Linked DNA regions of Desulfobacula toluolica Tol2. Each later gene encodes a partner of the first gene's protein in a complex. Links are inferred from orthologs where the notes say so. Each region holds a gene or a part of one and is shown in the gene's direction. Other genes may lie near its edges.

What was found.
Region 2: the proteins of metK (region 1) and groL are in contact, whole or in part, in a cryo-EM structure (PDB 8P4O), measured with the Escherichia coli proteins. The link is inferred for Desulfobacula toluolica Tol2 from one-to-one orthologs.

The regions. Positions count from the first base shown.
Region 1 is NC_018645.1:3,831,375-3,840,581, reverse strand. What follows is about bases 1-2,796. They hold metK (methionine adenosyltransferase), read left to right. Parts: upstream 1-708; coding sequence 709-1,884; downstream 1,885-2,796. Other genes in these bases: ahcY (adenosylhomocysteinase), read left to right, coding at 2,061-2,796; TOL2_RS17480 (adenosine kinase), read right to left, coding at 1-458. Also shown: more of ahcY, read left to right, coding at 2,797-3,506; TOL2_RS17465 (acyl-CoA dehydrogenase family protein), read left to right, coding at 3,947-5,095; TOL2_RS17460 (electron transfer flavoprotein subunit beta/FixA family protein), read left to right, coding at 5,131-5,964; TOL2_RS17455 (electron transfer flavoprotein subunit alpha/FixB family protein), read left to right, coding at 5,961-6,962; TOL2_RS17450 (small multi-drug export protein), read right to left, coding at 6,966-7,631; TOL2_RS17445 (CBS domain-containing protein), read left to right, coding at 7,910-8,452; TOL2_RS17440 (acyl-CoA thioesterase), read right to left, coding at 8,544-9,047. UniProt on the Escherichia coli protein: Catalyzes the formation of S-adenosylmethionine (AdoMet) from methionine and ATP.
Region 2 is NC_018645.1:1,584,997-1,594,394, forward strand. Bases 2,562-5,548 are described here. They hold groL (chaperonin GroEL), read left to right. Parts: upstream 2,562-3,222; coding sequence 3,223-4,875; downstream 4,876-5,548. Other genes in these bases: TOL2_RS07265 (FmdB family zinc ribbon protein), read left to right, coding at 2,562-2,779; groES (co-chaperone GroES), read left to right, coding at 2,887-3,174; tolQ (protein TolQ), read left to right, coding at 5,128-5,548. In the rest of the region: FtsH protease activity modulator HflK, read left to right, coding at 1-637; protease modulator HflC, read left to right, coding at 641-1,582; TOL2_RS24065 (30S ribosomal protein bS22), read right to left, coding at 1,644-1,763; TOL2_RS07260 (hypothetical protein), read left to right, coding at 1,866-2,396; more of TOL2_RS07265, read left to right, coding at 2,492-2,561; more of tolQ, read left to right, coding at 5,549-5,838; protein TolR, read left to right, coding at 5,838-6,254; TOL2_RS07290 (cell envelope integrity protein TolA), read left to right, coding at 6,264-7,235; Tol-Pal system beta propeller repeat protein TolB, read left to right, coding at 7,238-8,599; peptidoglycan-associated lipoprotein Pal, read left to right, coding at 8,748-9,365.

The DNA.
Region 1 (9,207 bases):
GCAGTATCTTGAAACATATCCGGCGTGATTGAGTTTGGGTCAAGCTCTGTGGATGCACCCAGAAAAGTGAACATTGACCTTTGAGCATCCGGTGTTATAACCGATAAGACCTTGCCTGTCGGAGAACCGGAGATTGAAACAAGGGGTTCAACATTGCAGTCGACCATCTGTTGTTCAAATGTTTGGCCGAACTCATCATCTCCTCTTCTGCCGATAAACCTGGCATCACCGCCAAGGTTGCCTATCCCGACAATGGTATTGCACGCCGCACCACCTGGAACAACAAAAGGGGTTTGGTTTGTTTCAGCTAATATCTGCTGGATATCCTTATCCCCCACAAGGGTCATTCCGCCTTTTTCTTTTTCAAGTGTTTTTAAAAATTGATCGGATTCATTGATTAAAATATCAACCAAGGCAGATCCGATTCCTGTGATTCTCGTTCGTCTGTTTTCCGGCATATTTTCTCCAAACGTGTTAAGTTCCATTGTCATAAAATCATCAAAGAATAAAAATTATGAAATAATTGTCAAGTAATTTATAATTTAATGAAAAATAATAAAGTTAGGCGGATTTTTTTATTGACAATAAAAATCGGGACTTGTATTTTGGATGGGAACTAACATATCAATATATTTTGATATGTTTATTTTTAGCTGAAACGAATATTGAATTGACAATATAATTATCCCAGATAATAAGGAGTTTGGAATGTCAGAAAAAAAATCTTTCATGTTTACATCCGAATCTGTAACAGAAGGTCATCCTGATAAAGTAGCAGATGCCATATCTGACGGTATCCTTGATGCCATAATGACTCAGGATAAAAAATGCCGGGTTGCGTGTGAAACATTGGTAACTACAGGCCTTGCAATGGTTGCAGGAGAAATTACCACAGACTGCTATGTGGATATTCCGGATGTGGTCAGAAGCACCATCAAAGATATTGGATATAACTCTTCAAACATGGGATTTGACTGGCAGACCTGCTCGGTTGTTACAAGTATTGACCAGCAATCAGCCGATATTGCCCAGGGAGTGGATGAAGGCGCAGGTCTTTATAAAGAGCAGGGTGCCGGTGACCAGGGCCTGATGTTTGGGTTTGCCACAAACGAAACTCCGGAACTGATGCCCATGCCGATTACCTATGCTCATAAACTGACCAAACGTTTGGCCCAGGTCCGAAAAAACGGTGCCCTTGATTTTTTAAGGCCTGATGGAAAATCCCAGGTAACAATTGAATACATAAATGGAGGCCAGCCCAAAAGAGTTGATACTGTTGTTGTTTCCACCCAGCATTCGCCTGATGTTTCTTATGATGATTTAAAGGCTGCAATCATAAAAGAAGTCATTAGAAAAGTAATTCCCGAAGAGATGATAGACGGAGATACCCGTTTTTTCATTAATCCCACAGGCCGGTTTGTTGTGGGAGGCCCTATGGGAGACTGCGGGCTTACCGGCAGAAAAATCATCGTTGATACCTATGGCGGCCAGGGCAGTCATGGGGGAGGATGTTTTTCAGGAAAAGATCCTTCAAAAGTAGATAGAAGTGCGTCCTATATGGGCAGGTATATCGCAAAAAATCTTGTTGCATCCGGTGTGGCTGATAAATGTGAGATCCAGGTGGCATATGCCATCGGGGTTGCCCAGCCTGTATCTCTTCTGGTTGATTTTATGGGAACAGGGAAAATATCTGAAACCAGGGCTGTTGATATTGTCAAAGAGGTGTTTGATCTAAGGCCTGCCGCCATCATTGAAACCCTTGACCTGCTTCGTCCTATTTACAGGAAAACATCAGCTTATGGACATTTTGGAAGAAAAGACCCTGATTTTTACTGGGAAAGAACAGACAAAGCTGATCAGATAAGGGATCTGGCCGGATTATAGTTGCCTGTACTCCGGGATTTTAAGTTTTGATAAAAGCCGCTCCAGCTTGAAAATTAAAGTTGAGGCGGTTTTTTATTGACAATAAAAACCGATACTTGTATTTTGGACTAAAAACAACATATCAATATATTTTGATATGTTTATCTTGAAGTGAAATTAATAAGGAGTATTTTTAAATGTCACAATTGAGTAAAGACCCTTCCTATATCGACCTTGACCTTGATCTTAAATATAAGATCAAAGATATTGCCCTGGCTGAAGAAGGCCATAAGGACATGCAGCTTTCAGAAAAGGAGATGCCGGGTCTGATGGCCATCAGGGAAAAATACGGCCCCGAAAAACCCCTTCAAGGATTAAAAATCATGGGCAGCCTGCATATGACCATCCAGACAGCCATGCTCATTGATACCTTGTATGAACTGGGTGCGGATATCCGATGGGCATCCTGCAATATTTTTTCCACCCAGGATCATGCAGCCGCAGCCATTGCACAAAAAGGATCGGCAGCCGTCTTTGCCTGGAAAGGGGAAACTCTTGACGAGTTCTGGTGGTGTACGGAGCAGGCATTGATCTGGCCTGATGGTTCAGGGCCTGATCTGATTGTCGATGACGGAGGAGATGCAACTCTTTATGTTCACCAGGGTGTGAAAGTTGAAAAAGATCCGTCTTTGCTGGATAATCAATTCAACAGCCTTGATGAAAAATGCCTGATGAACCGCCTGGGAGTGAGTTTTCAGGAAAATCCTGAAAAATGGACCAACATTGCCAAAAAAATCAGAGGGGTTTCAGAAGAGACAACCACCGGTGTTCACAGGCTTTATCAGCTGGCTGAAAAAAATGAACTCCTGTTTCCCGCTATCAATGTGAATGATTCAGTGACCAAATCCAAATTTGATAATCTTTACGGATGCAGAGAATCCCTTGCAGACGGTATCAAGCGGGGAACAGATGTCATGATCGCGGGTAAAACCGTTGTCATAGCCGGGTACGGGGATGTGGGCAAGGGTTGTGCCGCTTCCATGAAAGGATATGGCGCCATTGTATGGGTCACTGAAATTGATCCTATTTGCGCACTCCAGGCCGCCATGGAAGGCTACCGGGTTGTGACCATGGAAGAGGCTGCACCTCACGGAGATATTTTTGTGACAGCCACCGGTAATTACCATGTGATCAAAGGAGAACATATGGAGCAGATGAAGGATGAATCCATTATCTGCAATATTGGTCATTTTGATAGTGAAATAGAAATGAGCTATCTGGATAAACATCCAACAGCCGTTAAAATAAACGTTAAACCCCAGGTGGACAAGTGGACATTGGCGTCGGGCCGATCCATTATTGTTCTTGCTGAAGGACGGCTTGTGAATCTGGGTTGTGCCACAGGACATCCCAGTTTTGTGATGAGCAACAGCTTTTCAAATCAGACCCTGGCCCAGATTAAACTGGCCAAGGAAGATCTTGAAAAAAAGGTGTACACCTTGCCCAAGGAGCTGGATGAGGAAGTGGCAAGGCTGCATTTGAAAAATCTTTCCGTCAGCCTGACCACGATGACCCAGGAACAGTCTGATTATCTCGGGGTTCCCATCAACGGGCCTTTTAAAGCAGATATTTATAAATATTGATTTTGTCTGTTTTGGTCTTTGGGTGAAAAGGGGTAAGGCTTTAGTCTGTGATGTTAAATTGGTTCAAAATTTTGAATTGTCATTGGTTGGTTTTTTATATTATTATTTCAATTTGTTATGGTTGATATGAAAAATAATGATATGTTTTGGTTCAAAATTTTGAACTTTTGATGTCTGAAAAAGTAAACAAGGGTTTTGCTTGAGTTGCATATTAAAAAAAATATTGCTTTAACTGACTGTAAAATAAGTGGTTTTTGAGTTTATTGTTTTTTTAAGGTTGTGTGGTACGATCCTTGCTTTTATTAAATTACAAAAGATTGATTTTTTCATCTTTTTTCCCTTTTCTTAATTAGGCTGCTTCCAAAAGAAGCAGCCTTTTTAAGTTTTAAGCGCCTTGTTAAGGCTATTATCATATAAAAAACAAACAATGGAGTATGTCCGTGGATTTTAATCCCTGTATGAAACACCAGTTGATACGTAAAACAGTAAGAGAGTTTGCGGAAAGTGAAATCAAACCCCATGTTTCCCTTATGGATGCGGAATCACGGTTTCCCTGGGAAATTGTTGAAAAAATGAAGCCCTTGAATTTTTTCGGACTTCAGGTGCCAAGAGATTATGGAGGTGCAGGTCTTGATACCATCAGCTATGCCATTGCTATTGAAGAGTTGTCAAGGGTGTCAGCTGCATTAGGCCTTTGTGTGACTGTCCATAACAGTGTGGGAATATTTCCTATCCTTAAATTCGGGACCACAGAGCAAAAAGAAAAATTTGTACCTGCCATGGCCAGGGGGGACAGTATTGGTGCCTTTTGTATTACCGAAGCCAATGCAGGCTCTGACGCAGGTGGGGTGGAAACCAATGCCGTGGAGACTATGGACGCATTTGTGTTGAACGGCACTAAAATTTTTGTTACCAATGGTGGTGTGTGCGGTACAATACTGGTGTTTGCCATTTCTGAAACCGAGAATAAGAAAAATCGGGCCAGTGTTTTTATCGTGGAAAAAGACCGGCCCGGATTTAGTGTGGGTGAGATAGAAGACCTTTGCGGAATGCGTGCCAACCCTGTGTCGTCCCTGTTTTTTGAGGACTGCAAAGTGCCGAAAACAAATCTTTTGGGCAAGTTGGGGCAGGGAATAAATATCGGGTTGACAGCTCTTGATACTGGCAGGATAGGGATTGCAGCCCAAGCCCTTGGCATTGCCCAGGCAGCTTTTGAAAGTTCGGTCTCCTATGCCAGGGAGCGCCAGCAGTTTAACAAGTCTCTGTCTAAATTTCAGACCATTCAAAATTATCTGGCTGATATGGCCACCAAAATAGATGCATCACGGCTTTTGCTGTACAGATCAGCTGCATGCAAGGACGGCAACAAACCTTTTTCCTCAGAAGCCTCCATGGCAAAACTTTATTGCAGTGCCACGGCAAAAGAGGTGACTGATATGGCCGTCCAGATCCATGGGGGATATGGTTACAGCAAAGAGTATGACGTGGAACGATATTTCAGGGATGCCAAGGTGACACAGATTTATGAGGGAACCAGTGAGGTTCAGAAAATGGTGATTGCCCGGTCTATTCTGTCTCAATCCAGTTGAATTTGTCCCAACCCAATTGAATTAAGGTAAAGCAAATGTTGAAGATTATTGTATGTATCAAACAGGTACCCATGGTTTCGGAATTGCCCTGGGATTCCAGAACCGGAACTTTGAAGCGGAACCTGGCCGAAGGAATTATGGACCCTGCAAGCCGAAGAGCCCTTGAGGCGGCATTGCAGATCAAAGAAAGCCGACCGGCACATATCTGTGCCATTGCAATGGGACCTGCCATGGCCGAAGAAATACTGCATCAGGCTCAGGCTCTGGGAGCCGATGAAGGGGTTTTGCTGACGGACAGGAGAATGGCCGGGGCAGACACTTTTTTGACCAGTCATATACTGGCAAAATTTATCCGGCAGGAATGCAAGGAGTTTTATCTGGTGCTGTGCGGCTCACAGACAAGTGACAGCGAGACTGCCCAGGTCGGTCCTCAGCTTGCCGAGGAGTTGAATATCCCGGCCATTACCTATGCCAACCATGTGGAGATAAAAGATCAAACCATTGAAGTTCAGCGCCAGGTGGATGATTTTTTTGAAATTTTTAATATGGATCTGCCCGGATTGGTGACCATTGATCTTGGTGCCTATAAACCCAGGTATCTTGCCCTTGAAGGGGTGGAAACAGCTTTTGAAAAACCTTGCATCAGGCAAATTAACGCTGAACAACTGGGGCTTGATGCGTCCTTTAATGCGTTAAAGGATTCTCCCACAAGGATAGTTGATGTCTACTCTCCCACGGCTCAAAAAGAGAACAGGGTAATGAAAGGTGCGGTTAAAAAATTAGTGGATCAGCTGTTTGACGAATATGGCAAAGTTATCAGCTCTGCCATGGGCAAAGATCTTAAAACACATGAACATGATGAGGCATGATGAGCAGCAATAAAGATATCTGGGTTTTTGGCGATTACAGAAATTATTTTCAAAACAGGGTAACCCTTCAGATCCTTGCAAGGGCAGCTGATCTTGCATCAACGACAGGCTCAAGCGTCTGTGCGGTTGTGTTTGGCAGGGATGTGGATGAATATGTGGCGGAATATATTGCCCATGGTGCGCAAAAGGTTTTTGTGATGGATGACCCTGTTCTCAATACCTACTCTATTGAGACCTATTCATGGTTGATGAGTCGGCTGGTAAAACTGTATAAGCCTGAAACCCTGCTGGTGGGTGCCACAAGATTCGGCCAGGAGATTGCCCCAAGGGTTGCAAAAAAGCTTAAAACAGGTTTAACTGCCGATTGTATTGATCTTGAACTTGATGAAAAAGGGCGTCTGGTTCAGATTGCGCCTTCCTTTGGCGGCAATTTGATTGCAAAAATCATCACTCCTGTGCAGCGCCCGCAGATGGCAACGATCCGGCCTGGAACTTTCCAGGAGCTGCCCCATGATTATGATGCTAAAGGCGAAGTGATTTGCCTGCCGGTTCCCGAAGATCTTCCAAAGGATGCCATTCGGCTGGTCACATCCGAGCGCAGGCCTTCCGAGAAACAAAAAATTGAAGATGCAGATATTGTGATTTGCGGGGGCAGGGGCATGGGAAGTAAAGGGAAGTTTAAAAAGCTTTTTGAGCTGGCTGAACTCATGAATGCTGAGGTTGGGGCCACACGACCTGTTGTCTATTCTGAATGGGCATCTCATGACTCTTTGGTGGGACAGGCCGGGAAAAATATAAAGCCGAAAATACTATTGTCATTTGGTATCAGTGGTGCGATTCAGCATACGTCTGCATTAATGGGTGCTGATTTTATTATTGCGGTCAATAAAAATCCCAATGCCACCATGATGAAAATGGCGGATCTGGCTATTGTTGCAGATGCCAACCAGATGTGCCTTGGTATCATCAAGGCCATAAAAGAGAAGATCAGAACTTGAGTCTTAATTGTCTTTTTTGTCTGTTTTTTTATCGGTAATAAAATTTTTTATTTTTTTTATGTGGGGAATCAATACCATAATGATAATGGCTGCAAACAGGTACTGGATCATGTGAAAGCGCTGCTCTAAAAAATCAAAGCAGTAAAACCAGACAATGATGGCGGCCAGGGTGCCTGAAAACGTGGCACTGAAATTTCTGAACGGGTTTAACCTGATCATGTATCCGATAATGGAGCCCACCACAGGTCCTGTCACCGGGAGCGGAAGCATGACAAAGATAAAAATACCGATCCAGCCCAGGGGTTTTACTCTTTGTGTCTGCTCAAGAGCTTTTGCAGACAGCCGGTCCATGAATTTTGTCAGCCATTCAGCCTTTAAATAATTGGTGGTGCTTAAAACAAAAGCGGCATAGGTGAAGCAGACAATGAGTACTTCAATATAAAAATTGTATATAATAGTTGGAAGGGCACCAAATTCATTGAGAATACAAAGGCCAATGCCTGCGGCCCGGCCACCAAAAGCATGGGCAAAAAAAACAAGAACAAGGGTTTTGGCTATGTGAAGTTCGGTGATGCCATAGAATCCGATAAGAATCAAGAGCAGCGCACTTAAGACAATACCGCCTATCAGAAGTCTTCCTTCGGTTGTATTTAAAAGGGTGTTTTTCATATCTTTTTTTACAATGTTAAAGTCATTATTCCAGCCAGAGACTTATAAAGTAAGCCGGGAATAATGTCAAGAAGGATACAATCTTCAAATCCACCACGGTTAGTTGCTTTTTTTATAAAATGGCCCTTTTTAAAAGCAACTCCTTTTAATTTCCTTTAAACCGTTTTATACTGTTAAAAAAAGGTGATTGATGTTTCTGCTGTTCTCGGTGTTTACGATTCTTGATTCATCACAAGGTAAACCTAAATTAATTCAAACCTAATTTTATTGGAGGATCAATGAAAGATATTCTGATTAAAGAGGTGATGATACCTGTCTCAAATTATGTGACAATAAAAGAAAACAATACATTGTATGAAGTTTTTCAGATCCTTGAAGAAAACAAAAAAGATAACACAAGACATGCTCACAGAGATGCAATTGTGGTGAACGGCAAAGGCAAATTTGTGGGAAAAGTAACCATGATTGATATTTTCAGAGTACTTGAGCCTAATTATAAAAAATTGATCAAAAATTATAAAGACGGTACCCTGACAAAAGAATATGTAATGAAAGCAGTTAAAGATTTCAACCTGTGGCGTGAACCCATGTATAACTTGTGTCAAAGAGGTTTTGGCTTAATGGTTTCAGACGTTATGCATATACCCGAAGCTCATGAGTATGTAAGAGAAGAAGATTCTCTTGAACAAGCCCTTCATAAATACGTAATGGATGTCCATCAGCCGCTGATTGTTAAAAAAGAAGATGAAATTACCGGCGTGCTGAGGTTTGGGGACCTGTTTGAAATGGTAAGAAAAGCAATGCTGGCCTGTCCGATTTAAGTTTGTTTTGAGTTGTGCGTTTAACATATGACAGTGTTGCCAGCGCAGATATAAATGGTGTCAAAACCATTGTGATACCGGATTAAACGCTTTAACACCGCCTGTTGTCTGTCTGGCATTCTGATTCCTTTTTTTTTTCAGACAGCCGCAGCGTTCTTCTTGCAAGGGCTTCCCTGTTTCTCCTGGCATCTTCTTTTGTCACAAGCTTCAGAGGAGGTACTTTTACGGGCCGGTTGTTTTCATCTAAGGCAACAAAGGTCAGGTAGGCAGATGCAAGGTGGGTCTTGACCCCGGTCAGCAGATCTTCGGTTTCAACCCTTGCCCCGATTTCCATGGATGTTTTACCCGTCATGTTGATGCCTGCTTTTACAGTTATAAGGTTGCCTATAAATGCGGGCTTGTGAAAATCCAGGCGATCTATGGATGCAGTGACGCAGATTCTTCGGGTATGTCTTACTGCTGTAACACCTGCTGCATTGTCGATTTCTTTCATGATGACACCGCCGTGAACAATACCTGCCGGATTGGCATCCCCGGGCAGCATGACCCGGGAGATAATTACGCTGGAATCCTGTATGTATCTTTCTTTTTTCATTGAATCCGCCTTTGCCGTCTGTGTTAAAAATGATGTTACTTTAAGACACAGTATCCGATCAAAATTAGTTCAAGTCAATTAAAGAATTATAACGCCATGAAATGATGTTATATATGTGTCTGCCTTATTTCTCTTGAGGTAAGTATCTTGTCCGGGCATA
Region 2 (9,398 bases), 2.3 Mb from region 1 along the record:
GCAATACAGGATTTCAAATCCCAGGGATTATCTGTTCAAGGTTAAAGATGTCAGGGCTATTTTAAGGGACATGTCGGAAGCCACCATGAGAACAGTTGTGGGGGACAGGAGTATCAATGAGGTCATCAGCAAACGAGAAGAGATTGCTCTGGCTGCCAAGGATATTCTTCAAAAAGAGATGGATCAGGCCCAGTCCGGTATTAATATTGTAACAATTGAAATGAAAAAAACAAATGTTCCGGAACCTGTTCAGGCTTCTTTTAATGAGGTTAATCAGGCCATTCAGGAAAAAGAGCAGACGATTTATAAAGCAAGGGAAGAGTACAACAAGGCTGTTCCTTTAGCCCGTGGTGAAGCCAAAAGGGTGATTAAGGATGCTGAAGGGTATGCCATTGACCGGATTAACCGTGCCCAGGGGGATGCCACCAAATTTTCAGCAATCTACCAGGCCTATGCAAAAGCCAAGGATGTGACAAAAAAACGACTGTATCTGGAATCCATGCTGGAAATTTTCCCCAATCTTGGGACAAAGTATATTATTGACTCTGAACAAAAAAATATGCTGCCTTTTTTAAATATGGGTGGTGGTCAATCTGCGGCAGTTCCTCAAAATAGATTCCTTAATAAAAGTGAGTAAAAAATGAATAGTATTATAAAACCGTTGTTTTTGATTGTCGTTGCTGTTGCTGTTTTATTAACTTACAGTTCTGCCTACATTGTTGATGAAACCGAACAGGTTGTTATAACCCAGTTTGGTCGAGTTGTGGGGCAGCCTATTACCGAGCCTGGCTTGAAATTCAAGCTGCCGTTTTTTCAAATTGCCAATTTTTTTCCAAATAATCTGTTAACCTGGGATGGTGACCCAGGTCAGGTGCCCACAAAAGATAAAACCTATATATGGGTGGATACCTTTGCGCGATGGAAAATTGTTGACCCTGTCAAGTATTTTCAGACCGTTAACAATGAATTGGCAGCGATTGAGCGTCTGGATGATATCATTGATCCGGCCATGAGAAACCTTGTGACATCCTATCCTCTTGTTGAAAGTGTTCGAAATACGGATCGACCCATGGATACATTTGAATCGGTTGTTGATGAGAACAGAAAAAGGGTTCAATATAAAATTAACCTGGGCCGCGATGAGATTACAAAAAGAATCGTAAAACAGGCTGGTGAAAAACTGGTACAGTTCGGTATTGAGCTTGTGGATGTAAAAATAAAAAGAATCAACTATATTGAAAATGTTCGGCAGGCTGTTTATAACAGGATGATTGCCGAAAGAAATCAAATCGCTGAAAAATACCGGGCAGAGGGTATGGGTGAGGCAAGCAATATACGGGGTGAAAAAGAAAAAGAACTCCAGGTGATCAAATCCCAGGCATATAAAGATGCTCAGAAGATTAAGGGTGATGCTGATGCAACTGCCACAAAGATTTATGCGGATGCCTATGGTGCTGACCCGGATTTTTATGCATTTGTAAAGACAATGGAAGTCTATAAGAAGACCATGAAAAAAGACAGTACGCTGATTCTTTCAACGGATTCTGATTTTATGAAATACTTTAAGGGTATTGAACGGTAGGAAGAATATTCGAGTATTGAGTTGAATGGTTTGCAACTCAATACTCCGCAGATTACACCAGCTATTTTTTCTTTCTCTGGTGTCTGGTTTTGGCAAGGAGTTTTCTGTGTTTATGTTTCCTCATTTTTTTCCTTCTCTTTTTAATCACACTACCCAAAAAAATCACCTCCTTTGTATACATTTATATTATTTTTTTATTTTAAATTCGCTAAATAGTTACTATAGCATAATATTTATTTAAATGTCCATTTTTTATTTTGGTATAAAAAGGCACCGGATGCAAATGTTACGACACTTTAATCAAGAAGAACTTTTAAAGGTTGATGAAGCCGTAAAAGTATCGGAAGAATTGGTTAACAACTATTTTAAACTGTCTTCCGGCCAGTGGCTGAAAAACAGGTATGATATTAAGACAGCAAAAGACCTGGCTGTTCATGAGCATGTTGACGGTCCATTTGCCCAGGTTGTCAAGTATGAAGGACGCAAAAAAGATGTTCCTTTAGGGTCTTCTTCTTTCAGTTTTTATAAAGTGTGTCTTCAGGACAGCGCCATCCTTTCAATTGTTGAAAAAGCGGGCCTGCTATTGGAACCTTTTCTTTTGTATGTGTTAACCCATGAACTGGTTCATGTTGTCAGATTTTTAAAATTTCAACATCGGTATGAAAATAAAAATGAAGCTGATGTTACATTTGATGAAGAACGAAAAGTGCATCAGCTAACTTATATTATTTTAAACCAGGTATCTATTCCAGGTTTGAATCAAGTATTTGGATTTTATAAAGATTGGTTAATAATTTCGAGATCCGGCATATAGGTAAAAAATTTAGATACCCCTTCTTGACAAGGATAAATAACTTATTATTTTATCTTTGATTTTCCAAGACGACTAAAGAAAAACGGAGAAGTAAAATGCCAGTTTATGAATATCAATGTACAGAGTGCGGACAAATAGAAGAAGCACTTCAAAAAATTTCAGATTCCCCTCTTACCACTTGCCCTAATTGCAAGGGTAGTCTGAAAAAGCTGATTTCACAAAGTTCATTTCATCTTAAAGGATCGGGCTGGTACGTCACAGACTATGGCGGTGCTAAAACGGGAACAGAAACAAAATCTGATAAAAAAGCCGGTACTAAATCCAAAGAATCAAAAACTACTTCAAAAACAACTTCAAAAAAGACAATTGATTCCAAAAATTAATGTTCCAAAAATTAATATTCAAAAAATCAATGTTCAAAAAATTGAAGTTGAATAAAACAAACTATACGCATTAACACAACAAATACTATTTAAAGGAGAAAATGATCATGAGTTTGAGACCATTGAGTGACAGAATTCTTGTTGAACGTGTTGCAGAGGACGAAAAAACCAAGGGTGGTATTATTATTCCTGATACGGCAAAAGAAAAACCGGCAGAAGGCAAAATCGTTGCCACAGGTAATGGCCGCATGGGCGAAGACGGAAAACTTCTTCCAATGGATGTAAAGGTCGGGGATCGTGTTCTTTTCAGCAAATATGGTGGAACAGATGTGAAAATTGATGGTATTGATTATCTTATCCTTCGTCAGGATGATGTTCTCGGAGTAATTGAATAATTTAACGATATAAGAATAATTTAACGATATAAATGGAGATTATTGAAGATGGCAAAAGAAATTAAATATGATGCGAAGGCCCGTGAAGCAATGCTTAGGGGTGTTAAGGCTCTTGCAGATGCAGTTGTGGTTACTCTTGGACCTAAAGGACGAAATGTCGTTATTGAAAAATCCTGGGGCTCTCCCAATGTTACCAAAGATGGTGTAACTGTTGCAAAAGAGATTGATCTGGAAGATAAATTTGAGAACATGGGCGCTCAGATGGTAAAAGAAGTGTCCAGTAAAACTTCTGATATGGCCGGTGACGGTACTACTACTGCAACCGTTTTGGCCCGTGCAATCTATGAAAACGGCCAGAAGCTGGTTGTTGCAGGAAATAATCCCATGGGAATCAAAAGAGGGATTGATAAAGCGGTTTCTAAGATTGTCGAAAGTCTTGAAAAAATAGCAAAACCGACCAAAGATCAGAATGAAATTGCCCAAGTTGGAACCATTTCTGCAAATAATGATGCAACCATTGGTAATATTATTGCCGAAGCAATGGATAAAGTTGGTAAAGAAGGTGTTATCACCGTAGAAGAAGCCAAGTCAATGGATACCACTCTGGACGTTGTAGAAGGTATGCAGTTTGACCGCGGTTATCTGTCACCTTACTTTGTAACTGATTCAGAGAAAATGGTTGCAGCCCTTGATAATCCGTTTGTTTTAATCTGCGATAAAAAGATTTCTTCCATGAAAGACCTTCTTCCTATTCTTGAAGAAATTGCCAAAACTGGCAAACCTCTCATGATTGTTGCCGAAGATGTTGAAGGCGAAGCCCTTGCCACACTGGTTGTAAATAAACTTCGCGGCACCTTGAATGTTGCTGCAGTTAAAGCTCCGGGATTTGGCGACAGAAGAAAAGCCATGCTGGAAGATATTGCCGTATTAACCGGCGGACAGGTTGTTTCAGAAGACATTGGAATTAAACTTGAAAATGTAACCATTCAAGATCTGGGTCAGGCAAAAACCATTACGATTGATAAAGACAATACAATTATCGTTGATGGTGCAGGTTCCAGAGAATCGCTTGAAGGCCGTGTGAAAATGATTCGTGCCCAGGTTGAAGAAACCTCTTCTGACTATGACAGAGAAAAGCTTCAGGAAAGGCTTGCCAAACTTGTTGGCGGTGTTGCAGTGATTAATGTTGGTGCTGCCACTGAAACTGAAATGAAGGAAAAGAAAGCCAGAGTTGAAGATGCCCTTAATGCAACCCGTGCAGCGGTTGAAGAAGGTATCGTGCCTGGCGGTGGTGTTGCCCTTGTAAGATGTATTTCAGCTCTTGAAGAACTTAATCTTGAAGGCGAAGAACAACTGGGTGTGGATGTTATTGCACGCGCCATTGAAGAACCTCTTCGTAAAATTGCCGACAATGCAGGTGCTGAAGGCTCTGTTGTTATCAATAAAGTCAAAGAGGGCACAGGTGCCTTTGGTTACAATGCCTTGACAAATGTTTATGAAGATCTGATTGAAGCTGGTGTTATTGATCCTAAAAAAGTGGTTCGTTTTGCACTTCAGAATGCAGCCAGTGTTGCCTCTGTCATGCTGACCACGGAAGCCATGATCGCTGAAAAACCGGAAAAAAATGACGGCGGCGGAATGCCTGCTGGAATGCCCGGCGGCGGAATGGGCGGAATGGGCGGAATGGGCGGAATGATGTAATGTTTCGTTAAACAATACCATTCGTAATATTTGAATAAAGCCCTTGCTCATTTGATGTGCAGGGGCTTTGTTTTTTTTAACTATGCTATAAAAAAGGCAGTTCGTTTGGGTTTGAGGTGTTTTTGATTATAATTAAGAACTTGACATGAAATGCCGGCTCATATACTTAGTTTTATTAAAATTTATTTATTATCTTGCCACTGATTTGTTATGTTATCTCTATTGGGAAGGTAAATTTGTAAGAGAGGTTGTATGACCACGGAAACCGTTGGATTGTTTTACATGCTGAGCAATGCAGGCCCGGTTGTTAAATTTATCATGCTGCTGCTGCTGTTCTTTTCAATAACCTCATGGGCAATCATATTTATCAAATTCAGGTATGTAAGGAGTGCTTTTAAAGAATCTGCTGATTTTACAGATGTTTTCTGGCAGTGCCGAAATCTTTCAGATGCATTTTCAAAAGCCAAGGCATTGAGATCAAGTCCGGTCGCAAGAATTTTTATCACTGCATATATGGAGATGGCAAGATCTGACAGCAAAGATAATGAAAAAACACAGGTAAAGCGAACAGATAACTCCTATTTCCAAGCTGTCGGCAGCATAAAACGATCGTTAAACCGATCCATTGGCGTAGAAGTCAGACGTCTGGTTCAATTGGTACCGTTTTTGGCAACAGCTGGTAATACCGCCCCTTTTATCGGTCTTTTCGGTACGGTATGGGGGATCATGGATACCTTCCATGGCATTGGGTTAAGCGGGTCTGCAAGCCTTGCCGTAGTTGCTCCGGGCATATCGGAAGCATTGATCGCAACGGCAGCAGGTCTTGCCGTAGCAATACCTTCCGTTATTGCCTATAATTATTTTACGGACAGGATAAGGGTCTTGGATTCTGAGTTGCAGAGTTTTTCTTCAGATCTTTTAAATATAATGGAACGAGATATTCAAAAGCAAATGGAGGCATAATGCAGTCAGGCTCAGGTAATGATCAGTTCATGTCCGAGATCAATGTCACTCCTTTTGTGGATGTCATGCTTGTTTTGCTGATTATTTTCATGGTGACGGCTCCCATGATGGTCCAGGGGGTTGATGTGGATTTGCCCAAGGCAACCTCAAAACCATTAAACGGTAATGAAGAACGTTTGATTATTTCCATTGATGATGATTTAAAAGTGTTTATTAATGAACAGGTTGTCAGTGTTGAATTTTTGACCCGGAAGCTGGGGGCCATATTGGAAAATTTTGATAAAAAAAATGTTTATCTCAGGGCGGATAAAAAAGTGCCGTATGGAGTAGTTATCAATGTGATTTCAAAAATAAAACAAGCCGGTATTGACAGTCTCGGGATGATAACCCTTCCTGAAGATGAAAATGCATCCTGATTGACCAGTATGAGTCTCCCTATAAAAGTTAAAATCAGAAAAGACTCATTTCTTACTCCTGATCACGGCAGGAAAACAGGAATAGTTTTTTTTTCTATTTCAGTAGTTTTACACGGTTTGTTTTTTTGCGGTATGATTTTTTGTCAGGATATCAAATTATCCAAACCCCTGCCATCGGTTATTCAGATTGATCTGGTCTCTTTTTCACCGGAACCTGCTTTTGAAGAACCTGCTAAAAGTCAAGATTATTCAACAAAAAAAGGGGAAGCAATAAATAATGCTCCCATTATACAAAAAGCTCCTGTTATAAAAAAAAACCGGACAATTCCAAATTTTAAACCGGACATAAGTTTAAAAGCGAAACCAAAAAATTTGAAAGATTTGATCGCCCTGCAAGAGAAAAAAAGAAAAGAATCAGACAATAAAAAAGAGAACAAGCCGGTTGAAAAGAAGCCGGTTGAAAAGAAGCCGGTTGAAAAGAAGCCGGTTGAAAAGAAAAAGGCCAAAAAAGAAATTGATCCTGAAAAGGTATTGGAATCAGCAAGGAAACAATTGGAAAAAAAAGTTGAGGATCAGTCCCAGGCTAAGCTTGAACAAGCCCTGAGCCGTATTCAGAAAAAGGTGCAGGAGCAGGGCAAGGCAAATGAGGATCAAGGGAAGGGGGCATATGCCGGGTATGGAAAGAAGGGATATGAACCCATAGAGCTATATAAAATGGTTTTAGGTTCAAGAATAGAGCAGAACTGGGTGTTTAATGAGACCCTTGCCAGGATGAACCAGGGTCTTGAAGTCAGAATCCTGATCAAAGTATTAAAAAGCGGTGAAATACGGGATATTATTTATGAAACCAGGTCAGGAAATCGTTATCTTGATGAATCTGCAAAAAAAGCAATTAAAAAAGCAAATCCACTGCCGCAGTTGCCGGGTGGAAGGCATTCTTATGATGTTATTGTTATTTTCACACCAAGAGGGCTGAAATAAAAATGGGTTTAATTATCAGGAATAAACGGTATCTTATCTATGAGATGGTTAATAAAACTATGGTATACAGATGTTGTTTTGTGTTTATTGTTTTTTTTTTATTTCAATATGGCACTGTATATGCTCAAGAATATGATTATATCAATATCAGTAACCCATTTTTAAAGAAAACACCTGTTGCTGTAACGGGATTTAAGGCGTTTAACGGTCATGAAGTTGAGGTAACGGATGGAGAAAAAGCAAGGCGTATTTTAACACAGGCACTTGATTTTACAGGCTACCTTAAAACGATGAACCCTGTTGCATTTTTATCAAATCCGGCTGAATCCGGCATTCAGCTGGGCCAGATTAATTTTCGTGACTGGACAGGCATTGGTGCTGAACTGCTTGTTACCGGGGGGATTATTGAAACCAATGGCAAAGTAAAACTTAAATTAAGACTTTTTGATACATTTAATACAAAACTTCTGGTAGGCAAGGTATATAGCGGTTCTCGTTCCCAAATCAGGAAGATGATTCATTTGTTTTGCAGTGAAATATCCTACTCTCTTACCGGTAAATGGGGGGTGTTCAATAGTAAAATTGCATTTGTTTCAACAGTAAACGGTAAAAAAGAAATATTCACCTGTGATTTTGACGGGCAAAACGTCAAGCAGATGACCTTCCACAAAAGTATTTGTCTTTCTCCTTCCTGGTCTTTTGATGGAAAATGGCTGGCCTATGTTTCCTATGCAAAGGGAAAGCCGGATATATTTATTAAAAATTTCAATGAAAACAAAGGTGCAATTGTCAATTACAAGGGAATGAATATTTCTCCGGACTGGATGCCGGGACAGCTTAAACTTTCGGCAGCTTTAAGTTTTTCCGGGGATCAGGAAATTTATTTGTTGACCCTGACCGGAGAAATTATTAAAAGAATAACAAAAAGCTGGGGAATTGATGTGTCGCCCAAGTTTTCACCGGATGGCCAAAAAATAGTTTTTACTTCAAAACGGGCCGGAACTCCCCAGATATATATAAAGGATATTGAATCAGGAGAAGTGCGGCGCCTGACGTTCAAAGGTCTTAATAATACATCGCCGGCTTGGTCTCCCGATGGCAAGAAAATTGCTTATGTCAACATTAAAGATAACCATATTAATATTTTTATACTGGATATTGATACGGGAATGCCGGTTCAATTGACCATGAATACGGGGGATAATGAAGATCCTGCATGGTCACCGGACGGCAGTATGATAACTTTTACATCAACCCGTGAAAACGGGGTTCCAAGAATTTTTGTTATGAATGCGTCCGGATCAGACCAGCGAAGACTTTTAAGTCTGAGCGGCAAACAGACCCAACCGGATTGGTCAATGTAACAAAGTACTGAATAAAGATGATATTGCGGGGGCAGATTTTAAATCTGCTTTCTTTGTTATAGTAGATTGAATGACTAAATTTGAATTCGTTGAGTTGAATTATAGGCGGGGACAAATTTGTTCCCTCAAACAAAGAGGAGATAAAAAAATGAAAAACAGAGTGTGGATTAATCTGACCATGGCAATCCTTGTTGCAGGACTTTTTTTTGCTGTCTCATGCGCAAAAAAAACAATTGTGTCAGATGCAACTGCTATTGAGGATCAAGCTAAGATAGAAGCAGATAAAAATGCTGCCAAAGCTAAAGCAGAAGCTCAAGCTCGGGCCAACGCGCAAGCAAGGGAAGATGCGGATCGTATTGCACAGCAGGAACTGGAAGATCGAATTGCCAATGAAAAAGCGCTGAGGCAAGCTAAAATAATGGCTGCAAAGAAACGGTTTGAAAACCAGAACATCCATTTTGAATATGACAGTTCTCAACTGAGTCCAATGGCAAAAACAGTTTTAAAAGAAAAAGCAGCATGGTTAAAAGCAAATTATTCGGTATCCGTAACTATTGAAGGCCACTGTGATGACCGTGGTACAACTGAATATAACCTTTCGTTGGGTGAAAGGCGTGCTGCTGCAGCAAAAGCTTATTTGGTCAATCTGGGCGTTTCGGCTTCTCGTTTGAACACCGTCAGCTATGGTGAAGAACAACCTGAAGATTTTGGAAAAACAGAGGATGCATACAGAAAGAACAGGCGCGCTCATTTTGCAATTGATTAATACAGAACTGATTTAAAATCTGTTCTTGCAACT